4 regions of the Kitasatospora sp. NPDC057518 genome follow, and region 1 is predicted to be linked to each of the others. Evidence: riboswitches for the same ligand, from Rfam matches in the RefSeq annotation. Region 1 holds a riboswitch; each other region holds the start of a gene.
The links. A riboswitch is a leader RNA that binds a small molecule or an ion and turns the genes downstream of it on or off. The one in region 1 is predicted to bind cobalamin.

Region 1 (5,143 bases):
AGGAATGGGAGGAACGTTCATTCCCGGACGGGGGGAATCGCACCGGGAAAAGCGGCGGGGACCAGCCGAAAACGCCCTCGCGCACAGGGGGGGTGGTTGAGCCCCTAGAGGAGCGGGGTGAGCCAGCGGCGGAGGAGTTCGGTGTAGCGGTCGGGGGCGGTGTTCCAGAGGGTGGCGTGGTCGGCGCCGGGGAAGGGTTGGAGGCTCACCACGTCGCGGCGGGCGGCGGCCAGCTTCTCGGCGGTGCCGAAGGGCGCGATCCGGTCCTCGGGGCTGTGCAGGAGGAGGGTCGGCACCCGCAGGTCGGTGCCGTCGGCGATGCGGCCGAAGTCGGCGAGGTCGACCCCGGTGCGGCCCTCGGCGGCGAGGGCGCCGAGCTCGGCGGCGACGCCCTGGAAGCCGGCCCGGGCGGCGTCCCGGCGGGCGGAGGCGGGCAGGTCGAGCACGGGCGAGTCGAGGATCAGGCCGCGGACGGCGTGCGACCAGGCGGAGCGGGCCACGGTCTGCAGCACGATGGTCGCGCCGACGGACCAGCCGTACAGGATCACCTTGCCCGCGCCGCTGTCGAGCGCCAGCCGCACCGCCGCCTCGATGTCGCGCCACTCGGTCTCGCCGAAGTGGCTGAGCCCGTCCGGGGAGGCGGGGGCGCCCCGGTCGCCGCGGTAGGTGACGGCGAGGGCGGGCAGGCCGAGCCGGTCGAGGACGGGGAGCACCGGGAGGGTCTGCCGGCGGTCGTCGCCGGGGCCGTGCACCAGGATCACCCAGGTGCCGCGCTTGCCGTCGAGCCGCCAGGCGGGGAGGGCGCCGAGCTCGCCGTCGGCGGTGGTGTCGGCGAAGGCCAGGCCGAGCGCCTCGGTGGGGTCGCCGAGGTGGACCCGCGGGGTGAAGCGGACCTCGGTGCCGGGGACGAGGGTGCCCCGGTCGGCGCGGACCAGTCGGCGGGTGACGCCCTGTTCGTCGGCGTGCAGCACCTCCTCGACGACCGCGTGCCCGCCGTCCGCCCACTCCACCGCCCAGCGGCCGGGACGCAGGCTCGCGGGGCCGCGGGTGAAGGTGACCCGGCCGGCGGCGAGGGCGCGGACCTGGACCGGCCCGGACTCCTGGACGGCGGTCACCGGACGGACCATCCGCTCGGAGGCCCGGCGGCCGACCACCAGCACGGCGGCCCCCACCGCGGCGGCCGCCACGACGGCGGCGGTTCCCCAACGCATCTCGCTCCCCGCTCTGTTGTTCACGGACGTTCTTCACGGACGTTGTTCACGGACCGGACGGTGTTCGAGCCCCAGTTCACCGGCGCTCCGCCCGACCGGCCACCGGGCTGGGCCGTCCGGGTCACCCGGCGGGCGCTCCCGGGGTGCTCAGGGCGGTACTCAGGGCGGTACTCAGGGGGTGCCGGTGGCGAGGGTCGGGGCGGGGCCGCGCCGGGCGATCCGACCGGGCGTCAGCGGCGTCCCCGTGTGACCAACCCCTCCGTGACCTCGGTTGACTCCCGGTTCGGGCCCGTGATGGGATCCTGGGGCCAAACGGAGGCATGGAGAGGAAGCCGGTGGAAGTCCGGCGCGGTCCCGCCACTGTCACCGGGGAGCACGCTCGGAACATCGCCACGGCGGGCCGTCGACGGCTGCTGGAAGGCTCCGGGGGTGCGTTCGACCCGGAAGCCAGGAGACTCTCGCCGCCGTCACGTCGATCCAGGGCGCGGACCCTGAGTGAGGACACGCACGCGATGCAGGCTGCCCCGCCCGGCCGGACTCCGAGCTGCCCTCCGCCGTGCGGCCGATGACCCCGCGCGCGCCTTCCCCCGCTCCGCGCCCGCTGACCCGAGCCTCGCGCCCGCTGGCCCGCGCCGCCGTGTTCGCGCTCGGCGCCGCCGCGGGCTACGCCGCCGACGCCCGCTTCGCCGACCCCCGCCGGGGCCACCCGGTGGCCGTCTTCGGCAGCGCCGCGACCCGGCTGGAGCGGCGGTTGTGGCGCGACGACCGTGCCGCCGGGGCCGGGTACACCGCGCTGTGCGTGGGCGCGGTCACGGCGGGCGCGCTCGCCCTGGACCGTACGGTGGGCCGACGCCCGCTGGGCCGGGCGGCGCTGGCGGCGGCCGCGACCTGGACGGTGCTCGGCGGCACCTCGCTGACCCGGGAGGCCCGCACCATCGGCCGCTCACTGGCCGCCGGCGACCTCGCCGCCGCCCGGGAGCGGCTGCCGCACCTGTGCGGGCGGGACCCGAGCGCGCTGGACGGGCAGCAGATCGCCCGGGCGGTGGTCGAGTCGGTGGCCGAGAACACCGCCGACGCCGTGGTGAACGCGCTGACCTGGGGCGCCCTGGCCGGCACCCCCGGCCTGCTGGCCTTCCGCGCCGTGAACACCCTGGACGCCATGGTCGGCCACCGCTCGCCCCGCTACGCCCGGTTCGGCTGGGCCTCGGCCCGGCTGGACGACGTGGCGGGCTGGCCGGGCGCCCGGCTGACGGCGCTGCTGACGGTGGCCGCCGCCCCCGAGCCCCGGACCGCCTGGCGGGTCTGGCGGCGCGACGGCTCCGCGCACCCGAGCCCGAACGCGGGCCAGGCCGAATCGGCGTTCGCCGGCGCGGTGGGCGTCCGACTGGGCGGCACGCTGCGGTACGGCGAGCGGGTGGAGCACCGGCCCGTCCTGGGCGCGGAGCTGCGGCCGGTGACGGTGGACGACATCGAGCGGGCCTGCGCGCTCTCCCGGCGGGTGGGCGCACTGGCGCTGGGTACGACGGTCGCGGGGCACGTCCTGCTGCGGGCACTGCTGAAGAAGAGGGGACGGGTATGAGCAACGCACTGCTGGTCGCGGGGACGACCTCGGACGCGGGCAAGAGCGTGGTGACGGCCGGGATCTGCCGGTGGCTCGCCCGCCAGGGCGTACGGGTCGCGCCGTTCAAGGCGCAGAACATGTCGCTCAACTCCTTCGTCACCGCCGACGGCGCCGAGATCGGCCGCGCCCAGGCGATGCAGGCGCAGGCCGCCCGGGTGGAGCCGGAGGCGGCGATGAACCCGGTGCTGCTCAAGCCGGGCGCGGACGGCCGCAGCCAGGTGGTGCTGCTCGGCCGACCGGTGGCCGAGGTCGGCGCGCTGGACTACCGCGAGCGCAAGCCCGTCCTGCTGGAGCGCGCCCTGGAGTGCCTGGCCGACCTGCGCGGCCGCTACGACGTGGTGGTCTGCGAGGGCGCGGGATCGCCCGCCGAGATCAACCTGCGCGACCGCGACATCGCCAACATGGGCCTGGCCACGGCCGCCGCCCTGCCGGTGGTGGTGGTCGGGGACATCGACCGCGGCGGGGTCTTCGCGGCGATGTACGGGACGCTGGCGCTGCTGTCGGCGGAGGACCAGCGGCACGTGGCGGGCTGGTTCGTCAACAAGTTCCGCGGCGACGCGCGGCTGCTGGCGCCCGGGCTGGAGATGCTGCACGAGCTGACCGGCCGTCCGGTGCTGGGCACGCTGCCGATGCTGCCCGGGCTCTGGCTGGACGCCGAGGACTCGCTGGACCTGTCCACCGTGGCGGACCGGGCGGACGGGCCCGGGCCGCTCGGCGCGGACGTGCTGCGGGTGGCCGTGGTGCGCTTCCCCCGGCTGTCCAACTTCACCGACATGGACGCGCTCGCGCAGGAGCCGGGCGTGCTGGTCCGCTGGGCGACCAGGCCGGAGGAGCTGGCCGACGCCGACCTGGTGGTGCTGCCCGGTACCCGGGCCACCGTCGCGGACCTCGCCTGGCTGCGCGAGCGCGGCCTGGAGCCGGCCCTGAAGGCGCGGGTGGCGGCCGGACTGCCGGTCCTCGGGGTCTGCGGCGGCTACCAGATGCTGGCGCACTCCATCGTGGACGAGGTCGAGTCGAAGGCGGGCGCCGTCGACGGTCTCGGGCTGCTGCCGACGCGGGTGCGGTTCGGCGTCGAGAAGGTGCTGGCGCGGCCGGTCGGCGAGGCGTTCGGGCAGCGGGTCGAGGGCTACGAGATCCACCACGGGGTGGTGACCGTGGAGGGGGGCAGTCCCTTCCTGGACGGCTGCCGGGTCGGCCCGGTCTGGGGCACCACCTGGCACGGCGCGCTGGAGAACGACGGGTTCCGCCGCGAACTCCTGCGCGAGGTCGCCGAGTTGTCCGGCCGGGCGTTCGTCCCGGCGCCGGACACCTCCTTCGCCGCGGCGCGCGAGGCCCGGCTGGACCGGCTGGGCGACCTGATCGAGGAGCACGCGGACACCGACGCGCTGTGGAAGCTGATCGAGGGCGGGGTGCCGGCGGCCGGATCGCTGCCGTTCCTCCCGCCCGGGGCCCCTGGGAGTGACGCATGAGCCGGACACGGACGCAGGGCTGGGCAGGACCGCCGAACCGGGCGGGGCGGCAGGGCCGGGCACGATCACAGAGTCAGGCACGACAGGACTGGGGTACGGCATGAGTGACGTCCGCTATCCGTTCACCGCGATCGTCGGCATGGCCGACCTGCGGCTCGGACTGCTGCTGAACGCGGTCTCCCCGGCCGTGGGCGGCGTGCTGGTGCGCGGCGAGAAGGGCACCGCGAAGTCGACCATGGTGCGCGCGCTGGCCGGCCTGCTGCCGTCCATCGCCACCGTGGACGACTGCCGCTTCGCCTGCGACCCGGCCGCGCCCGACCCGCAGTGCCCGGACGGGCCGCACGACTCCCCGTCCTCCTCCGAACGGCCCTCCCAGCTGGTCGAGTTGCCGGTCGGCGTGGCCGAGGACCGGATCGTCGGCTCGCTCGACCTGGAGCGGGCGCTGGCCGAGGGCGTCAAGGCCTACGAGCCCGGACTGCTCGCCCGGGCGCACCGCGGCGTGCTCTACATCGACGAGGTGAACCTGCTCCAGGACCACGTGGTGGACCTGCTGCTGGACGCCGCCGCGATGGGCCGCTCGTACGTCGAGCGCGAGGGCGTGTCGGTGCGGCACGCGGCCCGGTTCCTGCTGGTCGGCACCATGAACCCGGAGGAGGGCGAGCTGCGGCCGCAGCTGCTCGACCGGTTCGGCCTGACCGTCGAGATCGCCGCCACCCGGGACCCGGCCGAGCGCGCCGAGGTGGTCCGCCGTCGGCTCGGGTACGACGCGGACCCGGCCGGCTTCGCCGCGCGGTTCGCCGAGGAGGAGCGGGCGCTCGCCGAACGCATCACCGCGGCACGGG
Region 2 (5,143 bases), on a different contig from region 1:
AGGGAGATGACGTCGGCGTCGAGGTCGTCGATCGCCGTCATGATGGCGCCGAACTCGGCGTAGCACATGTGGGTGTGGATCTGGGTGTCGGCGCGGACGCCGGAGGTGGCGAGGCGGAAGGCCTCGGTGGCCCAGTCCAGGTACGCCGGGCGGGCGGCGGCCCGCAGCGGGAGGGTCTCGCGCAGGGCCGGCTCGTCGACCTGGACGACTGCGGCGCCCCCGGCCTCGAGGTCGACGACCTCGTCGCGCAGGGCGAGGGCGACCTGGCGGGCGGTGTCGGCGAGCGGCTGGTCGTCGCGGACGAAGGACCAGGCGAGCATGGTGACCGGGCCGGTGAGCATGCCCTTGACCGGACGGTCGGTCAGGCCCTGCGCGTAGCGGAACCAGTCGACGGTCATCGGGTGCGGCCGGGAGATGTCCCCGGCGAGGACCGGCGGGCGCACGTACCGGGTGCCGTAGGACTGCACCCAGCCGTGCCGGGTGGCCAGGTAGCCGGTGAGCTGCTCGGCGAAGTACTGGACCATGTCGTTGCGCTCGGGCTCGCCGTGCACCAGGACGTCCAGGCCGGCCTTCTCCTGGTACGCGATGACCTCGCGGACCTCGGCCTCCATCCGCTCCCGGTACGTGGCGCCGTCGATCCGACCGGCCGTCAGGTCGGCCCGGGCGACGCGCAGTTCGGTGGTCTGCGGGAAGGAGCCGATGGTGGTGGTCGGCAGCAGCGGCAGGCCGAGCCGGGCGCGCTGGGCCTCGGCCCGCTGCGGGTAGGCCTGGGCGCGGCGGGCGTCCGCGTCGGTGACGGCGGCGATCCGGGCGCGCACCGCCGGGTCGCGGGTGATCGGCGAGCCCGCGCGGGAGGCCAGGTCTGCCCGGTTGGCGGCGAGGTCGGCGGCGATCGCGCCGGTGCCCTCGCGCAGGCCGCGGGCGAGCAGCGCCGCCTCGGTGGCCTTCTGCTTGGCGAAGGCCAGCCAGCGGGCGATCTGCGGGTCGATGTCGCGTTCGAGGGTGGCGTCGATCGGCACGTGCAGCAGGGAGCAGGACGGCGCGACGTCGACGGTGTCGGCGAGGCCCAGCAGGGTCGCCAGGGTCGTGAGGGATTTCTCCAGGTCGTTGATCCAGATGTTGCGCCCGTCGATCACCCCCGCCACCAGCCGCTTGCCGGGCAGGCCGCCGGCGGCGGCGAGGTCCTCCAGGTTGGCCGCGGCCGGGCCGGTGAAGTCCAGTGCCAGACCCTCGATCGGGGCCTTCGCCAGGACCGGCAGGGCGTCGCCGAGCCGGTCGAAGTAGCTGGCGACCAGCAGCTTGGGCCGGTCGGTGAGGGCGCCCAGCTCGCGGTAGGCGCGGGCGGCGGCGTTGAGCTCGGCCGGGGTGCGGTCCTGGACCAGTGCGGGCTCGTCCAGTTGCACCCAGTCGGCGCCGGCGGCGCGCAACCCGGCCAGCAGCTCCGCGTAGACGGGCAGCAGCCGGTCCAGCAGGGTGATCGGCTGGAAGTCGGCGGCCACCCCGGGCGCCGGCTTGGCGAGCAGCAGGTAGGTGACCGGCCCGACCAGCACCGGCCGGGCCGCGTGGCCGAGCAGCAGCGCCTCGCGCAGTTCGCCCACCGCCTTGGCCGGGTTCGCCGTGAACACCGTGTCCGGCCCCAACTCAGGGACCAGGTAGTGGTAGTTGGTGTCGAACCACTTGGTCATCTCCAGCGGGGCGACGTCCTGGTTGCCGCGCGCCATGGCGAAGTACCCGTCCAGCGGGTCGGCTTCGACGGCGGCCCGGTGCCGGGGCGGGATCGCGCCGACGGCGACGGTGGTGTCCAGCACGTGGTCGTAGAACGAGAAGTCACCGGTCGGGACCTCTTCGACGCCGGAGTCGGCGAGCTGCTGCCAGTTCCCCCGGCGCAGGTCGGCGGCGGTGGCCAGCAGCACCTCGGCGGTGACCGAGCCCTTCCAGTAGCCCTCGATGGCCTTCTTGAGCTCCCGGCCCCGGCCCTGGCGGGGGTAGCCGTACGCGGTGGCGACGCTCGCCGCGGCTGCGGACTTCGTGGTCAAGGGACTCTCCTTCGCGAGTCTGTTCTCCTCAGGTACCCGGAGACGGCACGAAGGCGCGAAGGGATGACGTACCCGGCGGCGGCCGTCACGGGAACGTACGGGCCTGGTCCGCCTGGTATGGTCGCCGACCCGCCCACGAGGTCACCGGATAGCCGCGCGCGGGTCGTCCGCGGGCGGGCAGTGGCAGGTCTTCGGACTCGCGGGCGCGTCCGTCCCGTGAAGGGCGGACACCTACTGGCCGTCGCTTCCCAGACCCGTCCCGGGTCCAGTGCGTATGACGGCGGTCGTTCCCACTCACCGCTGCGGGGCAGTCCCGGACTGGCCAGTCGAAAGGCGTCACCGGGTTCCCTCTTGCGACGCCCTGCCTGGCGGACAGGGCGAACCAGCTGCACCGTCAGCTTAGGGGCAAAACACCGGGCCCGGCGCGGGAATCTCGGAACCCGTCCGCATGGTGGAACGCCACCACGGCTCGCGGGGCCGGTGGTCAGGTCCGCGTCGGGGTGTCCGGCGTGCGCGGCAGGGCGGCGCGGATGTCCGCGAGCAGTCCGGTCAGGCCGCGTCCCGGACCCAGTCGGCCGTCCAGTCGCGCGAGCTGGTCGGCCGGGATGCCCGCCAGTATCCGTTCAGCTTCGACCAGCAGCTGCCGTCCCCGCTGGAGGTCTGACCTCATCCTGGCGACCTGCGCCTGCGCTCCGCCCAGCTGGCGGCGGGCGGATTCCAGTGCGGCGTGCTGTTCCGGGGTCAGGACGACGACGTCGACCCCGTCCAGCGTCATCGTCCGGTGCTTCGCGGGCTTGGGCACGATGGTCGGCCTTTCGGTTCAGGGGTGCGCCGGGCCGGTGGGCCGCGCGACGGGCGGCGGCCCCACCGTGGTGTCCGGGCCGGGCGTGGCGTCCTGGCCGGCTGGGGCGTGCGGGCCGGGCGGGGCCTCGAAGCGCACCGTGGGCTCGAAGTTGGCGCGGCGGGCCGCGCGGCGGAAGACGGTGAGGACGGCCGGCCCGACGACGAGCACGGCGGTGAAGGTGGTGACGGCGCGGCCGGTGTCCCAGCCGAGCGAGGTGGCCAGGTCGAACAGCAGGTAGCGGTGCCACTGCTCGGTGAAGGGCAGGCCCGGCAGGTAGGCGATCGAGCTGTTCGGGTCGGTGGAGAACGGCCAGAAGGAGAGGTTCAGCAGGAAGCCGAAGAGGTAGCCGGAGAACGCCCCGTACCCGGCCAGCAGCGGCACCTCCCAGCGCCGCCCGGCCCCCGGCAGCAGCCCGGCGAGCATGCCGACGAAGGCGCAGCCGAACATCTGGTACGGCATCCAGGGGCCGACGCCGCCGGTGAGCAGCGCGGAGGCGAACAGCGAGGTGCAGCCGAGGGTGAAGCCGAAGCCGGGGCCGAAGACCCGGCCGGCCAGCACCAGGATGAAGAAGACCGTCTCCACTCCGGCGGTCCCGGCGCCGAGCGGGCGGAGTCCGGCGTTGACGGCGGACAGGACGCCGAGCATGGCGAGGGCCTTGGCGTCGATGCCGCCCGCGGAGATCTCCGCGATGACGACGGCGAGCACCAGGACCAGCAGGGCACCGAAGATCAGCGGCGGCGCGTAGTTGGAGCCGAACCGCCCGGGCGCGACCACGAACGGCCAGGTGAAGGCCACCAGCCCGATGAAAGCGGCCAGGGCGACGACGACACGGGCCCGGCCGGGGATCCGGACGGCGGTCACCGGGCGGCCTCCACCGCTTCCACGGCCGCCGCGACCTGTCGCACCGTCAGGTAGCCGAGCGGGGCGAGGATCTTGGCGGTCTGCGGGGCGAAGGTGGGCGAGGCGACGATGACCTCGGCGGTGGGCCCGTCGGCGACGATCTCGCCCTCGGCCATCACCACGACGCGGTCGGCGGCGGAGGCGACGAACTCGACGTCGTGGGTGGAGACGACGACCGTACGGCCTTCGGCGGCGAGGGCGTCCACGATGCCGGTGAGCGCCTCCTTCGCCTGGTAGTCGAGCCCCCGGGTGGGTTCGTCCAGCAGCACGACCCGTGGTGCGGCGGCGAGTTGGATCGCCAGGACGAGGGCCAGCTTCTGCCCCTCGGAGAGCTCCCGGGGGTGGGTGCCGTCCGGGATCCCAGGGGCCAGGCGGTCGAGGACCTGCCGTGCGGTCGGCCCGCCGGCGCCGTCGGCTTCGAGGTCGCTCTGGGCGAGTTCCTGGGCGACCGTCTCCAGGTACAGCAGGTCGGTGGGGGTCTGCGGGACGAGCCCGACCAGCTGCCGGGCCCGGGCCGCGGGCAGCCGCTTGGGGTCCGCGGCCGGGCCGCCCCCGGCGCCGGTGACCTTCACGCTGCCGCCCTGGCGGGGCCCGGAGCCCTGGAGGGCCCACAGGAGCGAGGACTTGCCGGACCCGTTGCGGCCCATCAGCGCCGTGACCTCGCCCGCCCGCAGCTCCAGCCGGACGTCCCGGACGGCGGCCACCGGCCCGTACCGGACGACGACCCCCGTCGCCTCCAGCACCGGTTCCCCCGCCACCGCTGCCCGGCGCGGCGGGGGAACCGGCAGGTCCGTGAGCCTCTCCCGCAGCGGCGCGGCGGCCCGGCGGGCGTCCCGGACGGACAGCGGCAGCGGCCGCCAGCCGGCCAGTCGGCCGAGGTCGACGACGGGCGGCGCGATCGCGGTGTCCCGGAAGACCTCGGCCGGGGGGCCGTGCACGACCGTCCCGTCGCCGGGCAGGTAGGCGACCCGGTCGGCATACTGGACGACCCGCTCCAGGCGGTGCTCGGCCAACAGGACGGTCACGCCGAGGTCGTGGACCAGCCGGGTGATCGCGGCCAGCACCTCCTCGGCGGCGGTCGGGTCGAGCGCGGAGGTCGGCTCGTCCAGCACCAGGACGCGCGGGTGCGCGGTGAGCACCGAGCCGATGGCGACGCGCTGCTGCTGGCCGCCGGAGAGCTCGTACAGGGCCCGGTGGCGCAGGTCGGCCAGGCCGAGCAGGTCCAGGGTCTCCTCGACGCGCTTGCGCATGGTCTCCGGCGGGATCGCCAACTGCTCCATGACGTACGCCAGTTCCTCCTCCACCGTGTCGGTGGTGAAGCCGGCCAGCGGGTCCTGCCCGACCACGCCGACCACGTCGGCGA
Region 3 (5,143 bases), on a different contig from region 1:
GCGGAGACGCCGACGCCGCCGCCCATCACGATGCCGTTCATCACGGCGACGTAGGGCTTCGGGTAGCGGGCGATCCGGGCGTTGAGGCGGTACTCGTCGCGCCAGAACTCCTCGACGGCATCCGGGTCGCCGCCGGTGGCGGCGCGGTGGATGGCGACGATGTCGCCGCCGGCGCAGAAGGCGCGCTCACCGGCGCCGGTGATCACGACGGTCTCCACGTCGCCGTCCCGCTCCCACGCGTCCAGTGCGGCGGAGATCCTCCGCACCATGCCGTGGGTGAGGGCGTTCAGGGCCGCCGGGCGGTTGAGGACGATCAGACCCGCCCGGCCCTCGCGCTGGACGAGGACCTCGTCCGTACCCATCACGCGGCCCCGGTCAGGCCGCGGGCGACGATGACGCGCATGATCTCGTTGGTCCCTTCCAGGATCTGGTGCACCCGCAGGTCGCGGACGATCTTCTCGATGCCGTACTCGGCCAGGTAGCCGTAGCCGCCGTGGAGTTGGAGCGCCTGGTTGGCCACCTCGAAGCCGGTGTCGGTGGCGTGGCGCTTGGCCATCGCGCACAGCTCCGGCGCCCGGGGGTCGCCCCGGTCCAGCGCGGCGGCGGCCCGCCAGAGCAGCGAGCGGGCCGCCTCCAGCTCGGTGGCCATGTCGGCGAGCCGGAACCGCAGCGCCTGGGCGTGCAGCAGCGCGGCCCCGAACGCCTCCCGGTCGGCCAGGTGCCGGGTGGCCCGCTCCAGGGCGTCCTGCGCGCCGCCGACGGAGCAGGCGGCGATGCCGAGCCGGCCGCCGTTCAGCCCGTTCATGGCGATCCGGAAGCCCTCGCCCTCCCCGCCGAGCAGGCGGTCGGCGGGGAGCCGGACGCCGTCCAGCAGCACCTGCCGGGTCGGCTGGGCGTTCCAGCCCATCTTCTTCTCGTTCGGTCCGAAGGAGACGCCGGGGTCGTCCCGCTCCACCAGGAACGCGGAGACGCCCCGGGCCCCCGGGCCGCCGGTGCGGGCCATCACCACGTACACCTGTGAGGTGCCGGCGCCCGAGACGAACTGCTTGACGCCGTCCAGGACCCAGTGGTCCCCGTGCCGGCGGGCCCGGGTGGCCAGCGCGGCGGCGTCCGAGCCCGCGCCCGGCTCGGTGAGGCAGTAGCTGCCGAGCAGTTCCGTCGAGCAGAGCCCGGGCAGCAGCCGGGCGCGCTGGGCGGGACTGCCGTAGCGGTCGATCATCCAGGCGACCATGTTGTGGATCGACAGGTAGCCGGCGATGGACGGGCAGCCGGTCGCCAGCGCCTCGAAGACGAGCACGCCGTCCTGGCGGCCGAGCTCCGAGCCGCCCGCCTCCTCCCGCACGTAGACGCCGCCGAGGCCCAGGTCGGCGGCCTTGCGCAGGACGTCGACCGGGAAGTGCTTGGCCTGGTCCCACGCGACGGCGTGCGGGGCGAGGTGCTCGCGGGCGAAGTCCCGGGTGGTCGCGACGATGGCGAGCTGGTCGTCGGTCAGATGGGTGTGCACGGCGCGCCTCAGCCCATCGTCGGGATGGTGAAGCTCGCGCCCTCCTTGGCCCCGGAGGGCCAGCGCGAGGTGACGGTGCGGGTGCGGGTGTAGAAGCGGATCGAGTCCGGCCCGTGCTGGTTGAGGTCGCCGAACGCGGAGCGCTTCCAGCCGCCGAAGGTGTGGTAGGCGATCGGCACCGGGATCGGCACGTTGACCCCGACCATGCCGGTGTTCACCCGCCGGGCGAAGTCCCGGGCGGTGTCGCCGTCCCGGGTGTAGATGGCCACTCCGTTGCCGAACTCGTGCTCGCTGGGCAGCCGCAGCGCCTCCTCGTAGTCGGCGGCACGCACCACGGTGAGCACCGGCCCGAAGATCTCCTCCCGGTAGATCCGCATGCCGGGCGTGACCCGATCGAACAGCGAGGCGCCGAGGAAGTAGCCGTCCTCGTGCCCGGCCAGCCGGAAGTCCCGTCCGTCGACGACGAGTTCGGCGCCCTCCTCGACCCCGAGGTCCAGGTAGCCGCGCACCCGCGCCAGCGCGTCGGCGCCGACCAGCGGGCCGAAGTCCGCCGCCGGGTCGTCCGACCGCCCGACCTTGAGCGCGCCGATCCGCTCGACCAGCTTCGCCACCAGGGCGTCCGCCGTCGCCTCCCCCACCGGGACGGCCACCGAGATCGCCATGCAGCGCTCCCCGGCCGAGCCGTACCCGGCGCCGATCAGCGCGTCCGCCGCCTGGTCGAGGTCGGCGTCCGGCATCACGATCAGGTGGTTCTTGGCCCCGCCGAAGCACTGCGCCCGCTTCCCGTGCGCGGCGGCGGTGGCGTACACGTACTGGGCGACCGGCGTGGAGCCGACGAAGCCGAGCGCCTGGACGCGCGGGTCCTCCAGCAGGGTGTCCACGGCCTCCTTGTCACCGTTGACGACATTGAGCACGCCCGGCGGCAGCCCGGCCTCCAGGAACAGCTCGGCCAGCCGCAGCGGCACCGAGGGGTCGCGCTCCGAGGGCTTGAGCACGAAGGCGTTCCCACAGGCCAGCGCGGGCGCGGCCTTCCAGAGCGGGATCATCGCCGGGAAGTTGAACGGCGTGATGCCCGCGACCACGCCGAGCGGCTGGCGCATCGAGTACACGTCGATGCCCGTCCCGGCGTTGTCGCTGAACTCGCCCTTCAGCAGGTGCGGGATGCCGGCGGCGAACTCCACGACCTCCAGGCCGCGTTGGATGTCGCCGTGGGCGTCGGCCACGGTCTTGCCGTGCTCGGCGGAGAGCAGCCGGGCCAGCTCGTCCTTCTCCTGCTCGACGAGTTGGAGGAAGCGCAGCAGGACGCGGGCCCGCCGCTGCGGGTTCCAGGCGGCCCACGCGGGCTGGGCCTGCGCGGCGTCGGCGATCACCGCCTCGACCTCGGCGCGGCTCGCCAGGGGCACCCGGGCCTGCACCCGGCCGGTGTTGGGGTCGTACACGTCGCCGAAGCGGCCGGAGGTGCCGGCGGTGGGCTTGCCGGCGATGAAGTGGGTCAGTTCTCGGACCATCGGTTCCTTCTCTCGACAGGGGTGGGGAGAGGAGGAATGGAGGCCGCCGCCTGCTGGCGGGCGCACGGTGGTGCGCCCCTCGGCACGGGCGTACGGCGGTGTGACGGTACGTCAGGACGCGGGCGCCCCGGCGGTCGTCGGCACGGGACAGCCAGGCGCGGTGGAACGGGAGCAGCCCGGAGTCATGTGTGTCGTCTCCATCCTCGTGGAAAACACGAACCACCCGCGGCCGGTATCCTGACTCCCGGATCACCGCACGCCCTCAGGCCTTCCCGGCTGGCTGCCAGTGGCCGTCATCTGCGAGGACGGACTCCCCGGTCACAGTGGCGGGACCGTGCCGGACTCACACCGGCTTCCCTGACACCGCGGACCTGCCGTCGACCATATAGTTGGACGTCCTAGTAAGTCCAGGGGTACGCGCCCGCGCCGCGCCGCCGGAGGGCCGCTCACCCCCGTCCACCTGCCCGGACACGCCGGGAGCCGGCCCCGAGGGACCGGCTCCGAGGGCCGGCTCCGATGACCGCCGCTCAGCGGCCGGTGGTGACGACCATGCGGAAGCGGGCCCGGTTGGCGGCCATCTTCTCCACCGCCGCCGCGGTCCGCTCCAGCGGCACCTCCTCGACCCAGGCCCGCACCCCCGTCTGCGCCGCGAAGCGCAGCGTGTCCTGGGTGTCGACCGCGATGCCCGAGGAGTGCGCGTAGACCTTCCGGTCGCCCTGGATCAACTGCAGGGCGCTCAGCTGCAGCGGCTCCGCCGGGAGTCCGACCATGACGAGCTCGCCCCGACGGGTGATCCCGTCGATCGTCGCCACCACGGCGGGCGCGTTGGTGACGGTGGACAGGACCACCTTCGCACCTCCCAACTGCCGTAGGGCCTCGGCGACATCGCCCGCGGTGCTGTCGATGTAGTGGGCGGCGCCGAGCCGGAGCGCGAGCGGCCCCTTCTCCTCGCCGCGGGCGATGGCGACGGTGCGGAAGCCCATCTTCTCGGCGAACTGGACGCCCAGGTGGCCGAGTCCACCGATCCCCAGGATGGCGACGGTGTCCCCGGGCCGTGCGGCGGAGCGGCGCAGGGCGTTGAAGACCGTCACCCCCGCGCAGGCCAGTGGCGCCGCCTCGACCGCGGTGAGCTCGTCCGGGACCGCCGCCAGGGCCACGGCCGGGACGACGACGGAGTCGGCGAACCCGCCCGGATAGGCGACGCCGGGGATCTCGACCCGCGCGCAGTGCAGGCCGTCGCCCGCCCGGCACGCGTCGCAGTGCCCGCAGCTGCCGCCGTACCAGCCGACCGCGACCCGGTCGCCGACCCGCCAGCCCTCCACACCCTCGCCGAGGGCGTCGACGCGGCCGGCGATCTCGTGCCCCGGGGTGATCGGGAAGGTGCTGCCGGGCAGCAGGCCGCCGGCGATGAGCAGGTCGGAGTGGCAGACCCCGCACGCCTCCACGGTGATCCGCACGGCTCCCGGACCGGGTTCCCGCGAGGGGACCTCGACCAGCTCGGGGGCCGCACCCGGCCCCGCGACCTGGACGGCGCGCAGCGGGGCGGCCGAGCCGCTGGGAGAGGTGGACATGAGCGATCCCTTCGCCGGGTGATTGTTCCCCCGGAGCCCCAGGTGACCGCACCGCTCGTCCTGTTCCGGGCGCGTCTCCCGACAGGAACTCGAAAGCTCTCGAAAGAACTCGGAAGAAAAAGGTGGAGATAGGAATCGAACCCATCTGAACGGCCCTGCAAGCCGCCGCCTAGCCACTCGGCCACTCCACCCCGACAACGATGGAAACATTACACGCACATGAACACGGACCCTGACCAGAATTCCCCGGGAACGGCGATGTTTCACCCCATGGGACTCTTAGTGCGTCTAGTGTTATTTCTTTCGACATGGCGCCGGTAGGGTCCGACGAGCCAGCGCGTAAAAGACCGGGTGCGCTAGCCTGTGCCGATATCTCCGACCCGATGGGATTTCACTGATGGCCGTTGAGGAATCACGGTTCACCCATACCGCGGAGCCGCTCTGCGGAACCGCCGCGAACCGGTGCCAGTACAAGAACCTGCCCCTGCGCGACCTTCCCCCACTCGGCGTCGTGCGCCGCGCCAGGATCGCCCGCGAGGGCCTGCGCGAGCGCCGCGCCG
Region 4 (5,143 bases), on a different contig from region 1:
CAGGACGGTCGGCACGTCGAAGGCCCGGGCGGCCTTGGCGAGGCCGACGGTGGCGTTGACGATCGCGGTGCGGTCGCCGCTGCCGGTGCCGAAGAACATCTGCGGCTGGTGGTCCACGAACAGCACCACGGCGTTGTCCGGGGTGAGCAGGTCGGGGCTGGGGGTGGCGCTGACCTGGGTGAGGTCGACCATGACGGGTTCCCTTCGGGGTGGTCGGACAGGGTCCTTCGCGCGGTGGTCCGCGTGAAGGCGGGTCAGGTGGATCAGAGGAGGAAGCAGGGGTCGAACGGCGCGCCCTGCTCGGAGGCCAGGCCGCGCGCGATCCGCCAGCGGTGGTGCAGCTCGGACTCGGCGACGGCCTCGCCGAGCAGCTCCGCCTGGCGGGCGCCCGTGCCGGGGGCGGGGCGGGCGGCCTGGTAGCCGCCGAAGTGGGCGACCGGGCTCCAGCCGGGGCTGACCGGCGGCAGCTCCTCGTCCATGCCCTCGTACTCGGCCGCGGCGTGGACGATCCGGCCGCCGACGACGGTCAGCACGGACTCGATGGACGGGATCTCCCGCTCCGGCACCGTGAAGTAGTCCTCGGACAGCACCGCCAGGTCCCCGTAACTGCCCGGCCGCAGCACGCCCTTGACGTCCTGCTCGCCGGTGAGGGCGGCGCCGGCCGCGGTGTACATCGCGAGCGCGGTCGCCCGGTCGACCCGGTTCTCCGGGGGCCGGATCGCCAGGCCGCCGACCGTGCGGCCGGAGACCAGCCAGTGCAGGGCGACCCAGGGGTTGTACGAGGACACCCGGGTGGCGTCCGTGCCGGCGGCCACGGTCAGTCCGCGCGCCAGCATGGCGCGGACCGGCGGCGCCTCGGCGGCGGCAGCGGCGCCGTACCGGCGGGTGAACACCTCGCCCTGGAAGGACAGCCGGTTCTGCACGGAGAGCGAGCCGCCGAGCGCCGCGATCCGGTCCAGGCTCTCCGGGGAGACGGTCTCGGCGTGGTCGAAGAGCCACCGGTTCCCGGCGGGGAAGAGCCCCTCGGCGGCGAGCCCCTCGAACACCGCGAGGTCGCGCCGGATCGTCTCGTCGTACGTCGCGTGCAGCCGGAAGCCCCAGCCGTGCTCGGTGAGCAGGCGCACGGCCTTGGCGAACTCCCCTTCGTAGGCGTTCAGTTCGGGGCGCGGCTCGGCGAAGTTCTCGAAGTCGGCGGCGGCCCAGGTGAGGTTCTCGCCGGCGCCGTTCAGCCGCAGCCACTCGTCGCCGTCCCCGGGCCGGACCGTCTCGACCCAGCGGGTGAGGTCGTCCAGCTCCTGGCCGGGGGTCTGCGGGAACAGGTGGTAGGCGATGCGCAGCGAGAGCAGCCCCTCGCGGGCGAGTTCGGTCACCGTGGCGTAGTTCTCCGGGAAGCTCTGGAACCCGCCGGCGGCGTCGATCGCGGAGGTCAGCCCGAAGCGGTTCAGCTCGCGCAGGAAGTGCCGGGTGGACGTCCTGCGCTCCTCGCCCTCCAGCGTCGGGGCCTTGGCGAGCGTGGAGTAGAGGACCAGGGCGCTCGGGGCGGCCAGCAGCATGCCGTTGGGCTCGCCGCCGCGGCCCCGGACGATCTGGCCGCCCTGCGGGTCCGGGGTGTCGCGGGTGTAGCCGACGGCGCGCAGCGCGGCGCGGTTGAGGACCGCTGACTGGTAGAGGTGGAGGACGAACACCGGGGTGTCCGGCGCCGCCTCGTTCAGCTCGGCGGGCGTCGGCAGCCGCCGCTCGGCGAACTGCTCCGCCGACCAGCCGCCGACCACCCGCACCCACTGCCCCCGGGGCGTACGGGCGGCCTGCTCCCGCAGCATCGCCAGGCCCTGGCGCAGCGACCGCACGCCGTCCCAGCGCAGCTCCAGGACGTAGTTGAGGCCGCCGCGGATCACGTGCAGGTGCGCGTCGTTGAGGCCGGGCACCACGCGGCGGCCGAGCGCGTCGACCACCACCGTGGACGGGCCGACGGCCGGGGCGACGTCCGCGTCGTCCCCGACGGCCGTGATCAGGCCGTTCCGGATGGCGAGGGCGCCGGCCTGCGGGCGGCGGGCGTCCCCGGTGTGGATCCGGGCGTTGCGGACGACGACGTCGGCGGCGTGTTCGGTGACGTTCTCCGTGCGGGGGACCAGCCCGCCGACCGGCATTGCAGGCACCTCGACGGCCTCCAGTCATGGGTTCGGGCCGCCGCCCGGAGCGGGCGGCGGCGCGGCGCGGTCGAGCCGGACGAGCCCAAAAGGCCGTCCTGCTCGATCTCATGACGGAACGTTAGGCAGCAGCCCGGTGCCGGAATTGGCCCAGAGCGCACCGGCACCGGTCCGGGAGCGCACCGGCCGGGTGGAGTGACGGCCGGGCGCGAGGCCGGTGTCCGAGTGTCGGCCGGGGGTCGAACCGGGGCGGCGCTCGCCGGTCAGCTCCCGGAGCGCCGCAGCAGGTAGGTGTCCATGATCCAGCCCTTGCGTTCGCGGGCCGACTCGCGCAACTCGCTGATCCGCGGGGCGGCTTCGGCCAGCGGCCCGGCGACGAGGATCTCGTCGGGGGTGCCGAGGTACGCGCCGTAGCGGATCTCCAGCCCCTCCGGGTCGATCCCGGTGAAGGCGGCGCGGCCGTCGAGCATCACCACGACGTCGTCCACGCCCTCGGGGAGGCCCTCGGCCAGTCGGCGGCCGGTGGTGATCTGCACCGGGCGGCCGACCCGGGTCAGCGTGGTGCGGTGGCGGGCGGCGAGCGCGGAGACGCTGCTGATGCCCGGGACCACCTCGTAGTCGAAGCCGACGGCGCCGCGGGCCAGGACGTCGTCCACCACGGCGATGACGCTGTCGTAGAGGCTCGGGTCACCCCAGACCAGGAACGCGCCCGTCTCGCCCTCACCGAGGTGCTCGGAGAGCAACTGCTCGACCAGGTCGGCCCGGCGGACGCGCCAGTCGTCCACGGCGGCCGCGTACGCGGGGGTGGTCCGGTCCCGCTCCGCGTCCGGTGCCTCGACCACCCGGTGGCCTGGCCGGCCGTGCTCGGCCAGCATCCGGCGGCGCAGCCGGATCAGGTCCTGCCGGTCCTCGTTCTTGTCGAGGATGAAGAAGACGTCCGTGCGGGCGAGCGCCTTGACCGCCTGCAGGGTGAGGTGGTCGGGGTCGCCCGCGCCGATGCCGATGACGAAGATGTGCCGCATGGGAGGCATTCTGCCGTCCGGGACGCCCTGGTCGCGTCGGCGGCCGGGAGGGGCGCGTCGCGATGTCGGGCGGCGGCCACCGTGATGTCACGTTCGAACCCTTGACCGGATCTTTTCCGTATCGCCATGATGGGCCGTCATGTTGTGACTCCGCCGCTGGGGGAAGTCCGGTTCGAATCCGGCGCTGGCCCGCAACGGTAGGCCGCCGGCTCCTGGTCGGAGGCGAGCCCGAGTACCCGTCGGCGGAGGTGTGTCGTCCCTCCTCCCGTCGTGGTCCGCGGGCCGGAGCCCCGAGGGCCGCCCCGGCTGTCGCCGCCGCCCTCCGGGCCCCTGCGCGCGGGCCCGGAAAGGTCACCATGCCCACGCTCCGCCGCGCCCTCGGTCTGCTCGCGATACCCGCCGTGGCGCTCGCCACCGCACTCCCGGCGGCCACCGCCGCCCACGCCGCGCCCGAGAACGCGCCCGCCGCCGCGACCTCGTCCCCGACGGTCCGCCCCGACGCCGCCGCGGGCGGCTGGCTGGCCCGCCAGCTCGTCGACGGCGACCACTTCGAGTCCGTCTTCAACGGGACCGCCTACCCCGACCAGGGCCTCACCATCGACGCCGTACTGGCCTTCGCCGCCTCGCGCGGCTCCGACGAGGCCGCCGCGAAGGCCACCGCCTGGCTGGCGAAGCCCGAGATCATCGGCGGCTACCTCGGCGACGGCACCACCGAGGCCTACGCGGGCGCGACCGCCAAGCTGCTGCTCGCCGTCGAGGTCCGCGGCGGGGACCCGGCGGCCTTCGGCGGCGTCGACCTGCCGGCCCGCCTGCGTTCGCTGCAGACCGCCGAGGGCCGGTTCTCCGACCGCTCCCAGTGGGGCGACTACAGCAACGCCTTCGGCCAGTCCCTCGCCGTGATCGCCCTGCACCGCACGCCCGGTGGCGCCCCGGCGGCGGCCGTGGACTTCCTGGCGAACAGCCAGTGCGCGGACGGCGGCTTCCCGCTCTCCTTCGGCCAGGCCGCCTGCACCAGCGACGCCGACGCCACCGCGCTCGCCGTCCAGGCCCTCGCCGCCACCGGCCGCGCCGCCAAGGCGAACACGGGCCTGGGCTGGCTCACCGCCCACCAGAACGCCGACGGCGGCTTCGCGGCCGCCGGGGCGACCGCCTCCAACGCCAACAGCACCGGCCTGGCCACCCAGGCGCTGCTCTCCGGCGGACGCCTCGGCCCTGGCCTCAAGGCGTGGGGCCGGCTGGTGAAGCTCCAGCAGGGCTGCTCCGCCGACCCGGCGGTCCGCGGTGCCGTCGCCTACGACGCGACCGGCTTCAACGCGGGCACCGGCGCCCGGGCCACGGCGCAGGCCGTCCTCGGCCTCGCGGGCACCCCGCTGTCCACGCTCTCCGCCTCCGGGGCCGCCCCCGACGCCCCGACCCAGGCCTGCCCGCCGGTTCCGGCCACGCGCTGAACCACGCTGACACCGCGAGGAGTTCACCGATGAGCGACACCCCCACCCCGGCCCGCCGTACGCTCGGGTCGATCGCCGCCTCGGCGGCCCTCACCGCCGGACTGCTCGGCGTCTGCGCCGTCCAGGCCCCGCAGGCGCGGGCGGCCGCCTGCGGCGGCACCACCGGCGTCACCGTCGTGGTCGACTTCACCGCCGTCGGCGGCGGCATCCAGACCGGCTGCGCGCCCGGCGACCCGGCCAGCGGCCTGGCCGCGCTCACCGGCGCCGGATTCTCGTACGCCTTCCACCCGCGCTACCCGGGCTTCGTCTGCACCATCAACGCCCTGCCGACGACCTGCACCAACCCGACCGGCAGCGCCTACTGGTCGTACTGGCACGCCCAGCACGGCGGCCCCTGGTCGTACAGCACCCTGGGCGCGGGCAGCTATGACCCGGCCCCCGGCGACGTCGAGGGCTGGTCCTTCGGCGCCGGCGCACAGCCGGGCACCACCGCGCCCTGACAGGCGGAGGGCCACCGGCGCCCCGT

Region 2: linked by a shared signal. The riboswitch ahead of metE (5-methyltetrahydropteroyltriglutamate--homocysteine S-methyltransferase) and the one ahead of ACFU7Z_RS07520 (cobalamin biosynthesis protein) in region 1 are both predicted to bind cobalamin.
Region 3: linked by a shared signal. The riboswitch ahead of ACFU7Z_RS04665 (CoA-acylating methylmalonate-semialdehyde dehydrogenase) and the one ahead of ACFU7Z_RS07520 (cobalamin biosynthesis protein) in region 1 are both predicted to bind cobalamin.
Region 4: linked by a shared signal. The riboswitch ahead of ACFU7Z_RS04565 (prenyltransferase/squalene oxidase repeat-containing protein) and the one ahead of ACFU7Z_RS07520 (cobalamin biosynthesis protein) in region 1 are both predicted to bind cobalamin.

Annotation. Positions count from the first base shown of each region.
Region 1 covers NZ_JBHVEU010000046.1:23,407-28,549, reverse strand. Annotated here, with positions in the region: gene ACFU7Z_RS07525 (alpha/beta hydrolase family protein) at 105-1,211, opposite strand; cobalamin riboswitch at 1,536-1,669, shown strand; gene ACFU7Z_RS07520 (cobalamin biosynthesis protein) at 1,777-2,790, shown strand; gene ACFU7Z_RS07515 (cobyric acid synthase) at 2,787-4,301, shown strand; gene ACFU7Z_RS07510 (putative cobaltochelatase) at 4,402-5,143, shown strand, end outside.
Region 2 covers NZ_JBHVEU010000256.1:7,348-12,490, reverse strand. Annotated here, with positions in the region: gene metE (5-methyltetrahydropteroyltriglutamate--homocysteine S-methyltransferase) at 1-2,036, opposite strand, end outside; cobalamin riboswitch at 2,201-2,438, opposite strand; gene ACFU7Z_RS24635 (hypothetical protein) at 2,521-2,838, opposite strand; gene ACFU7Z_RS24630 (ECF transporter S component) at 2,857-3,741, opposite strand; gene ACFU7Z_RS24625 (ABC transporter ATP-binding protein) at 3,738-5,143, opposite strand, start outside.
Region 3 covers NZ_JBHVEU010000025.1:21,736-26,878, forward strand. Annotated here, with positions in the region: gene ACFU7Z_RS04655 (enoyl-CoA hydratase/isomerase family protein) at 1-362, opposite strand, end outside; gene ACFU7Z_RS04660 (acyl-CoA dehydrogenase family protein) at 362-1,504, opposite strand; gene ACFU7Z_RS04665 (CoA-acylating methylmalonate-semialdehyde dehydrogenase) at 1,513-3,012, opposite strand; cobalamin riboswitch at 3,222-3,413, opposite strand; gene ACFU7Z_RS04670 (alcohol dehydrogenase catalytic domain-containing protein) at 3,540-4,583, opposite strand; tRNA gene ACFU7Z_RS04675 (tRNA-Cys) at 4,704-4,774, opposite strand; gene ACFU7Z_RS04680 (hypothetical protein) at 4,981-5,143, shown strand, end outside.
Region 4 covers NZ_JBHVEU010000025.1:25-5,167, reverse strand. Annotated here, with positions in the region: gene ACFU7Z_RS04580 (hydrolase) at 1-192, opposite strand, end outside; gene ACFU7Z_RS04575 (amidohydrolase) at 264-2,147, opposite strand; gene cobF (precorrin-6A synthase (deacetylating)) at 2,411-3,169, opposite strand; cobalamin riboswitch at 3,288-3,428, shown strand; gene ACFU7Z_RS04565 (prenyltransferase/squalene oxidase repeat-containing protein) at 3,526-4,617, shown strand; gene ACFU7Z_RS04560 (flagellar hook-length control protein FliK) at 4,647-5,117, shown strand.